One region of the Pantoea alhagi genome, then DNA from elsewhere that is predicted to be linked to it. Evidence: riboswitches for the same ligand, from Rfam matches in the RefSeq annotation. Region 1 holds a riboswitch; each other region holds the start of a gene.

Region 1 (3,274 bases):
GCCGGGATGACCTTTCGCCAGATCGGCGGCGTGTGCGGCGATCTTATAGGTAATCAGGCCTTGCTTAACATCCTCTTTATTCGGCAGGCCCAGATGCTCTTTCGGCGTGACGTAGCAGAGCATCGCACAGCCAAACCAGCCAATCATGGCGGCGCCGATACCGGAGGTGAAATGGTCATAGCCGGGGGCGATATCGGTGGTCAACGGGCCGAGCGTGTAAAAAGGCGCTTCGTGGCAGTGCTCCAGCTGCTCGGTCATATTGCGTCGGATCATCTGCATTGGCACATGTCCCGGTCCTTCAATCATCACCTGAACGTCATACTCCCAGGCAATTTTGGTCAGCTCGCCCAGCGTATGCAGTTCGGCAAACTGCGCTTCATCATTGGCATCCTGGATCGAGCCGGGACGTAGCCCATCGCCCAGCGACAGAGAAACATCATAGGCGGCACAAATTTCACAGATTTCGCGGAAGTGCTCATACAGAAAGCTCTCCTGATGATGGGAGAGGCACCACTTAGCCATAATCGAGCCGCCGCGCGAAACGATACCGGTCAGACGTTTTGCCGTCATTGGCACATAGCGCAACAGCACCCCCGCGTGGATAGTAAAATAGTCCACGCCCTGTTCCGCCTGCTCCAGCAGGGTATCGCGGAACAGTTCCCAGGTCAGGTTTTCCGCAATGCCGTTGACCTTTTCCAGTGCCTGATAAATTGGAACCGTACCAATCGGCACCGGGCTGTTACGCAAGATCCATTCGCGCGTTTCATGAATATAACGTCCGGTAGAGAGATCCATCACGGTATCCGCGCCCCAGCGGGTGGACCAAACCAGCTTTTCAACCTCTTCTTCAATAGAGGAGCTGACGGCAGAGTTGCCGATATTGGCATTCACCTTAACCAAAAAGTTACGGCCAATAATCATTGGCTCTGCTTCGGGATGGTTGATATTGGCAGGGATAATCGCGCGGCCTGCGGCAACCTCCTGGCGCACAAATTCCGGTGTGATGTTTTCCGGCAGCTGAGCGCCAAAGCTGTGGCCAGGATGCTGCTGGAGCAGAACTTCGCTACGAATACGTTCGCGGCCCATGTTTTCCCGCAGGGCGATAAATTCCATTTCCGGCGTGATGATACCCTGACGGGCATAGTGCAGTTGGGTAACACGGCGGCCAGCTTGCGCGCGGCGCGGACGCGGCAGGTTATCAAAGCGCAAATGATCAAGCCCTTCATCTTTCAGGCGCAGCTGGCTGTAGCTGGAGCTAAGTTCTGTCTGTTCGGTATCAGCACGTTGCTCAATCCAGGCGCTGCGCAGGCGCGGCAACCCCTTGTGCACATCGATAGTTGCTTCGGGATCGCCATACGGGCCAGCCGTATCGTAAACCGGAACCGGCTCGTTATCTTCATAGACTGGCGCGGTTTTATCACCGCCGATCAACGTTGGGCTCAACTGGATTTCACGCATCGGTACGCGAATGTCGGGGCGGCTGCCCTGGATCCAGATACGCTTTGAATTAGGAAATGCGGTTCCCTGCAGAGAGGCAATAAATTGTTGCGCCTGGGCGCGCTGTTCACGACGGTTTGGTTTAGCAGACATAGCAAACTCCAGATAAAGGAACATTGCTTGTCCGGAGCTCGGAAGGAGTAACGACACGGCGTCAATACGGATTGACGCCGTGAGATGATCTGTACTCTTGTTCCCTTCGCAGGTTCTAACCTGATCAGGTTCCGCGGATCCCGAATTAACGGTCTCAGCCTAAAAGGCACTCCGACAAGAAGAAAATCGCGCTGCAGACAGGCTGCTGGCGACACCTCGCACGCGTTATGTTGCGACAAGGTTATAAAAAAGCCCCTTCAGCATAAAGGGGCGTTGGCAAAACTACAAGAGGTATACCCGTCATACTTCACGTTGCTGGTGCGTTGGCTTTCCTCGCTCGCCCCAGTCACTTACCGGTGTAAGCTTCTGGGGACTCACTGCGTCGCTACCTGCCCGCAACGCGAATTATTTAGGGTATACCCGTCATACTTCACGTTGCTGGTGCGTTGGCTTTCCTCGCTCACCCCAGTCACTTACCGGTGTAAGCTCCTGGGGACTCACTGCGTCGCTGCCTGCCCGCAACGCGAATTATTTAGGGTATAAAAAATGATTAACGGTTACGCCGGACGTGCCAGCGCCTGATCGTTAGCCGCAGCCAGCGCAGCTAAATTGTTCTCAAAGGCCAGTTGGATCAGTTTATCTTCCAGCGTGAAGCGCGCTTCCAGCGCTTCGCCCACTTCAGATAGCGCCTGCTGGAACTCCATGCAGTTATCATGATCGATAGCTGCTTCAAAATGGGTATCGTAAAGCTGCATGATTTGTTCAGTATTACCCTGCAGCGCAGGATAGATTTGTGCAGCAGCCAGCAACGGGCTGTCGCCAGTCATCTCTTCGATAATGCGTTCATAAACATTGAAATGGCCGGTAGAAAGATAGTCCACCAGATTCTGACAAAAATTGTCGAGCGCCTTTTCATCAAGGGCGGTGAGAGACTCTTTGTTCGGTTTGATGCCAACAACCTGATAATAAGCAACCAAAAGCTGCCTGCGCGCATTAAGCCAAAGGTCTACCAGTTCATTACTGCCACCTACGCGCTCGGTCAGAACGTCTAACTGGTTAAGCATGTTTGTCTCCGTGAGTTATAGTCTTACCGCTACTTATACTTAACATCAGTACAGAGGCTGTGTCCCGTATCCGTTCCACTTTTAAGAATAATTACGGCCCCAGTCACAAAAGTGCTGAAGCAAAGGATGACTTTTTTATGGAACGTGCGATCAAAAGCGTAGACGCTGGCTGGTGGGTTGTCAGCCACGAACAAAAAATTTGGTTGCCAAACGGTGAATTACCGTACGGTACGGCAGAAAATTGTGGTCTGGTGGGATCGCAGGGCGCGATTATCGGCGAATGGCAGGGCGACCCGGTCTGGTTGATCCGTGAGAACCGTCACGATCAGATGGGATCGATACGACAAATTATCGATATCGATAGCGGGCTGTTTCAGTTGGCAGGTCGCGGCGTACAGCTGGCTGAGTTTATTCGTTCACATCGTTATTGCGGCTACTGCGGTCATGAAATGCATCTCAGCAGTCGTGAAAATGCCTGCCTCTGCGGCCATTGCCGACAGCGTTACTATCCGCAAATCGCTCCCTGCATTATTGTCGCCATCCGGCGTGACGATAAAATTTTGCTGGCGCAGCATGCAAGCCATCGCAACAGTATTTACACCGTGCTGGCGGGGTTTGTT
Region 2 (3,274 bases), 1.1 Mb from region 1:
CTGCGCCAGCCAGCCTTCGCGTCCGTAAACGCTCAGCAAACCGAACACTGCCACCAGGACCGGCAGCACCAGCGTCATCGCACATAGCCGCAGCAGCAGCTGACGACCAGGGAAACGCCGCCGCCAGAGCGCCCGCGCCAGCGGAATCGCCGGAACCACTGACAAAAGTGCAGAAAGCAGCGCCTGCCAGAATGAAAACGCAACCACATGCCGCAGATAGCTATCCTGCAGCAGGCTGCGCCAGTCGCTCTCCGGCGCGTTAAACCACAGCGCGCCAAAGGCCAGCAGCGCCACGGTAACCAGCAGCGTGGCGGTTAGCAGGCCAGGCCACAGCCAGCCGGGGATCAGCGGCTGACGGCGCGTTGCCATGTATTAATCCATTCAGCGCGCTGCTGCGCAACCTGTTGAGGCGTAAACTCCAGCGCGGTTTTCGGCACCGTCAGCGTGTTGAAACCGTCGGGCAGGGCGGTTTTGGTTACCGGATACATCCAGTTGCCGGTGGGGATCGTCTGCTGGAACGGTTCACTGATTATAAATTGCATGAACTGCTGCGCCAGTTGCGGATGGCTGCTGTTTTTCAGCTGCGCCGCAACTTCAACCTGCAGGTAATGCCCTTCAGCAAAATTCGCCGCCGCATAGTGATCCTTTTTCTCGGCGATCAGGTGATAAGCCGGAGAGGTGGTGTAGCTCAGTACCAGGTCGCCTTCGCCTTTCAAAAACAGACCGTAGGCTTCGCTCCAGCCTTTGGTAACGGTAACGGTTTTCTTCGCCAGCTTCTGCCACGCCTGCGGGGCATCGTCACCGTACACTTTTTGCATCCACAGCAGCAGGCCGAGGCCCGGCGTGCTGGTACGCGGATCTTCATAGATCACCCGCCACGGTTGATCGCTCTCAACCAGCTCTTTCAGGCTTTGCGGCGGATTTTTCAGCTTGTTTTTATCGTATACAAAGGCGAAATAGCCGTAGTCATAGGGAATAAAAGTGCGGTTATGCCAGCCGTCCGGCAGCGTCAGGCTGGCAGTATCGACGTTGCCGGGCGTAAACAGACCGGACTGTTCCGCCGCCTGAATCAGGTTATTATCCAGCCCAAGCACCACATCAGCCTTGCTGTTTTTACCTTCCATACGCAGACGATTCAGCAGCGACACGCCATCTTCCAGTGCGACAAACTTCAGTTCGCAGCCGCATTGCGCTTCAAATGCTTTCTTTACCGCCGGGCCAGGGCCCCATTCAGCAGCGAAGGAGTCATAGGTATAAACGGTTAACGTGGGTCTGGCAGCCAAAACCGGGGCAGACAGCAACAGCAGAACGGGCAAAAATTTTTTCAACACGTTGCGCTCCTTGAGGAGGAAAAATAACAGGGCGCATGATCTGAGGGGATACCGCATCTCAAATCCCTACGCCGGTATTAACCGGATCAGGTTCGACGGGTTTCTCTCAGTGGAAAGTTTGTTGTTTTCCACACCCCGTTGAGAACGGCTGTTAGTGTAGTGTTTTCGGTGAGTTAACGAAAGCATCAGGTTTCCGGCGGCGCGAACCATGCAGACTTAAAATCAAACCAGCCCAGCGTATTCATCCGCACACCGCGCATACTGCGCTCACCTTCCAGCAGCAGCCAGTGATGAAACAACGGATGCAGGTGATGGTTATTTACCAGCGCCTGACACCATTCCGCCAGCGAAAGTTCCTGCCGACGCCAGCGTCCGGCATCAGCCTGCCAGTCAATATCGATGCAGTGATGTAACAGCGGCAGTTCATACAGCAGGGCAAAAACGGAAAACTTCAGCGGCAGGGTAAAGTTAACGCTGCCCAGCCAGAGATCGCTTTTCGCCGTGCCGTGATACCAGCTGGCGTAATCGATCTCCTGCGTAATCAGGCGGACCCCCTGCGCCGCCAGCAATGGCTCCAGCAGCCTGGCAATGCCCTGATGTTCAATATGATCGCTATACCAGGTCAGCGTCAGTTCAGTCAGCCCTTCCGGTTTGTCAAGCGTGTGCTGTTGCGGGCGATGATGCCAGCGCGGCAGCAATCCCCAGGCGGGAAACCAGTAGCGCTGATAACCGGCGCTTGCGTTGTTCAGCAGCGTTATGGTGTTTAGCAGGGTGCTGACCCAACGGCGTAACTGCCGATCGCGCCCTTTTTCCGAACGCTGATCGAACAGTAAAAAGTAGCAGCCTTCCTCAAGCCGGCTCTCTTCCGATTTCTCATCCTCATTGCCGCCCTGTAGTTTAACGCCTGCGTAAACCAGCTCTTCACTGATTTCAGGCAGTACCCAGATGTTGACCTCATCAATCAGGGCGCGATAGCCGAAATAGTCATCAAACGCCTGTATCTTAAGTTGCGACTGCTGGTTCTGCACCACTGAATAGGGGCCGGTACCGATCGGCTGGCGGCTATAGTTGGGCAGCTCTGGCCACTCTCTGGGCAGGATCATTGCGCTGGCGCTGCCTAACAGCCACGGCAGCCAGCGATCGGGCTGACTAAGGTGAATATCCAGCGTCCAGGCCGTAGGTGATTCAATCGCGCTTAAGTGGGAGAAGAGCGGCTGTGACGTCAGACGCTGCAGGCTAAGGATCACATCCGTCATATCCAGCTCGCGGCCATGATGAAACTGAATAGCGGGACGCAAATAAAAACGCCAGTGCTGTGGTGAAAGGCACTGCCAGTGGTGGGCAATATCCGGTTCCAGTTCCCCGTTTTCCTCATTTATGCGTAGCAGACTGCTGAAAATCTGCCGCGCCAGATGGGTTTCCGAACGACGCAGCGGCGAGCCGGGCAGCAGGTTAAGCAGCGGACGATAATAGGGAATGCGCAGAATATGTTTGCCCTGACGAAAGCTGCGTCCCAGGCGCGAGGTGATCATCTGTCGCGCCTGGTTTTTATCGCCAACCAACTGCACCAGCTGTTCAATGCGATCCTGCTCCAGCAGCTCTTCGGCGCGTTGCTGTCGAAGCGCCAGCCCGGTGGCGTAAAAATGCAGCTGTGAACGTTTGCCACGTCCTGCCTCTGGCTCCCAGCGCAGCCAGCCTTCAGCCTGCATCGCATTTAGCAGGTTACGCATATGGCGACGCGAGCAGTGCATCTGTTGCGCCAGTAGTTGCAGCGTGGTTTCCTGCGTCTGGCCGTTACAGCTCTGCCACAGACGAATAAAATGATGTTGCAGGCGTGATGAAGGCATAAAAGGGGAACTCTGTTAAAGGATTGGGTAGTTTTTCCGTTCCCTTATTATGGCGATAATAACGGCAGATAAAAGTGCGGGAGGCAGCCTTATTGG
Region 3 (3,274 bases), 1.2 Mb from region 1:
TATGACGTGGGCGTAGGGCAGCCAGCGCCGAAGAGAGCGTACAGCCGGTACCGTGGGTATTACGCGTGGCGATACGCGGCGCGGTAAAACGTTGCTCACCTTCACGGGTAAACAGCCAGTCCGGACTTTCGGCATCACTGAGGTGCCCGCCCTTGATCAGCACCGCCTCGCAGCCCAGCGCCAGCAGCGCTCTGCCCTGCTGCTTCATTTCCGCCTCATCGCGCGCATGATGCGTTTCCAGCAGCGCCGCCGCCTCCGGCAGGTTAGGCGTAATCAATGACACCTGCGGCAACAACTGCTGGCGCAGCGTCTCTACCGCCTGCGTTGACAACAGCGCATCGCCGCTTTTCGCCAGCATCACCGTATCCAGTACCACCCAGGGAATGGCGGCGTGGCGAAGCCTTTCCGCGACCGCTTCGACAATATCGCTCTCCGCCAGCATGCCGATTTTGGCGCTATCAATACGCACATCGCTTAATACTGAATCCAGCTGTGCGGCAACAAAGTCAGGTTCGATACGGTAAACCGACTGCACGCCGCAGGTATTTTGCGCTACCAACGCCGTGATCACGCTGGTGCCATAAGCGCCCAGCGCAGAAAAGGTTTTCAGATCGGCCTGGATACCTGCGCCGCCGCTGGGATCGGTACCGGCAATGGTTAATGCGTTAATGCGGATCATGCCAGCGCCTCCTCATTCAGGTTCCAGAGTCCGTCAAGAAAGGCCGGGATAAAGCTGCCCGGCCCGCTTGTTGAAGCTGCCGCCTGAGCACCGACGCAGGAGATAATCTGGCAGGCGCTGGCAACATGCAGCAGCCGATCGCCCGGCAGCGCCGCAAAGCCAGCCACTACCGCCGAAAGCGCGCAGCCGGTGCCAACCACGCGCGTCATCAGAGGCGAGCCGCCTGGAATGCGCAGCGTGCGCTCGCCATCGGTGACGTAATCCACCTCGCCGGTAATGGCAACGATGGTGGCATAGCGCCGGGCCAGCTGCCGGGCAGCAGAAAGCGCTGATTCCGTCGGGTGCTGCGTATCCACGCCGCGTCCGCCGCCCTGCTGTAGCGCCAGCGCGAGAATTTCAGAGGCGTTGCCACGAATCGCTGCGGGCTGCAGCGTCAGCAGTTGCTGGCAGAATTCGCTACGCAAGCGCAGCGCCCCTACCGCTACCGGATCGAGCGTCCAGGGCGTGCTGGCGGCGTTAGCGGCGTTGACTGCCGCCAGCATGGCTGCGGCGCGCGGCTGGGTCAGCGTCCCGACGTTAATCAGCAGCGCATCGGAGATAGCGCTAAACTGCGCGGCTTCTTCGGCATCGATAACCATCGCGGGCGACGCGTGAAGCGCCAGCAAGACGTTAGCGGTAAAGGATTGCACCACATCGTTAGTCATGCAGTGGATCAGCGGCGCACGCTGGCGGAACAGGGAGAGAGAGTGCGCAACAAGCGCGTTATCAGGCAGGTCAGGCTGTTTCATAATGCTCCTGGCCGACGTTCAGGAAGCAATGCCGGCCAGGCATCTGACTTCCCTACGCTGGCATTATCCAGATCAGGTAATACGGGTATTTCTCAGCCTTCACAAAGAAGGGCACCCCGAGTCATTTAAAATCAATGGGTTGTAATTAGCGTCTTGTTCAGACCTGTTAAGGATAATGCCAGTGGGAACAAGGAGAAACAAGTTTTAAAATCAGTACAGGAAGAGGCATAAATGATACTTGCCGCAGACTGTGAAAAGCCACTAACTAATGCGAGAACAACCATGGGCCTGACACTATTTTATTCACCATGATCTGTAACAAAACCACAAACTGCAACGGGCTATCCGGCTGTGTCAGATAGCAATATCACAGGATGCCAGGCTGCCCTCATGTCATGAATATCTTGATCGGATCTGCGCGAGCTGAGCACTTAGCCGCGCTACAATCTATTGAATTAGCATCGTTTGAAACGTTACGCAACGAAGGTGCCGTTGCCGGATCGCCTGCCGCAGGCAGTATTGAAGAATTCAGCAAGCTATTGCATGAAGGGTTGCTGCTCGCTGCCTTTGCTTCAGGAGAAATTCCGGTCGGGTTCGCCGGTGCCTTTATTGTTGATAACTGGCTACATATCGCCGAAGCTGATGTCCATCCAACCTGGCAGCGTCGGGGGATTGGCCGACAATTAATGAATGCGCTTCTTTCAGAAGGGAAGCGGCGTGGCTTAACGGGTGCCTCGCTGACAACCGATCGCTATGCGCCATTTAATGCTCCTTTTTACGCCTCGCTTGGGTTTCAAATCGCCGAAGGTAAGGTCATTCAGCCCCGTCTGAGAGAATTGCTCACAGCGGAAGTCGCATCAGGATTAAACCCGCAACGCCGTGTTGCGATGCAACTCTTCTATTGATGTCGGGTTGGTTTTCAGGGCACTCAACAATAAATGGCGGTCAGCGGCGAAAAGCGCGGGTGTGCTGCGCGTTACGCCGCATCTTTTCTTTCCTACACCTCAAGCAATCGCAAAAGAGCATCCAGTGACGCTACCGGGCCGCTGTGATTCCTCTCTGAACGGGTTGTATCCCAGGACTTTGCATCATCCGTGCAGTAATCAGCGATGCAGGGAATATTTGTATCCTCATCCAGCAAGCCTACAGGGATCCATACGTAAGGCATTCCCCTTAAGATATTAGGAACCGTTGAGCCACACGCCGAACAAAAATCGGTGCGGTAACCGCCTGGTTTTGTCCAGCTTTTGATCGCGCCCTCACCCTTTATCCAGGCAAAGTTTTCCAGCTTAACCAGCGTTGCCAGATTAAAGCCAACTCCCGTTTGCTTGCGACAGAGTGAACAGTGACAGCGATAAAATGCCTTCGGCGGGACGACTAATCTAAACCCTACGCTGCCACACAGACATGAACCATCCATTAAAATGCACTCCATACCGGCTATTGTTTACTGACTGCCAGCGTATTCCCCCTGACCTCTCACCCCTGTCAGCATACGTCTGGCATTCTCCAGGCATTACATTAGCTTATATATATCAATGCATAACAGTTTAATTTTTGGTAGCGTTTACGCGTGATTCATCATATTCAATGCCTGTTGCACAATGCCCGCTGCATCAATACCGTGCCAGGCGCGCATGTCTTTACGGTCGGCGGCAATTGCATAGTCTCCATCCGCAATGCCAAGCCGTTTTAGTTTCGCGCCATGACCATATTCGGCCAGTACCTCGGCCACAATGCTGCCGACGCCGCCGTTAACGTTATGTTCCTCAACGCTTATCACCCTATCCATTCCGCGCAAACTCTC

What was found. Region 1 has a riboswitch for thiamine pyrophosphate ahead of thiC (phosphomethylpyrimidine synthase ThiC). Riboswitches for the same ligand answer to the same signal wherever they lie in the genome.
Region 2: another riboswitch for thiamine pyrophosphate. It lies ahead of thiB (thiamine ABC transporter substrate binding subunit); the one in region 1 lies ahead of thiC (phosphomethylpyrimidine synthase ThiC).
Region 3: another riboswitch for thiamine pyrophosphate. It lies ahead of thiM (hydroxyethylthiazole kinase); the one in region 1 lies ahead of thiC (phosphomethylpyrimidine synthase ThiC).

The regions. Positions count from the first base shown of each region.
Region 1 is NZ_CP019706.1:1,904,023-1,907,296, forward strand. Features, by position in the region: gene thiC (phosphomethylpyrimidine synthase ThiC) at 1-1,590, opposite strand, end outside; TPP riboswitch at 1,675-1,774, opposite strand; gene rsd (sigma D regulator) at 2,148-2,654, opposite strand; gene nudC (NAD(+) diphosphatase) at 2,792-3,274, shown strand, end outside.
Region 2 is NZ_CP019706.1:768,087-771,360, reverse strand. Features, by position in the region: gene thiP (thiamine/thiamine pyrophosphate ABC transporter permease ThiP) at 1-369, opposite strand, end outside; gene thiB (thiamine ABC transporter substrate binding subunit) at 345-1,331, opposite strand; TPP riboswitch at 1,377-1,479, opposite strand; gene sgrR (HTH-type transcriptional regulator SgrR) at 1,517-3,178, opposite strand.
Region 3 is NZ_CP019706.1:3,059,480-3,062,753, reverse strand. Features, by position in the region: gene thiD (bifunctional hydroxymethylpyrimidine kinase/phosphomethylpyrimidine kinase) at 1-679, opposite strand, end outside; gene thiM (hydroxyethylthiazole kinase) at 676-1,467, opposite strand; TPP riboswitch at 1,500-1,596, opposite strand; gene B1H58_RS14270 (GNAT family N-acetyltransferase) at 1,863-2,372, shown strand; gene B1H58_RS14265 (GFA family protein) at 2,465-2,887, opposite strand; gene B1H58_RS14260 (transketolase family protein) at 3,035-3,274, opposite strand, start outside.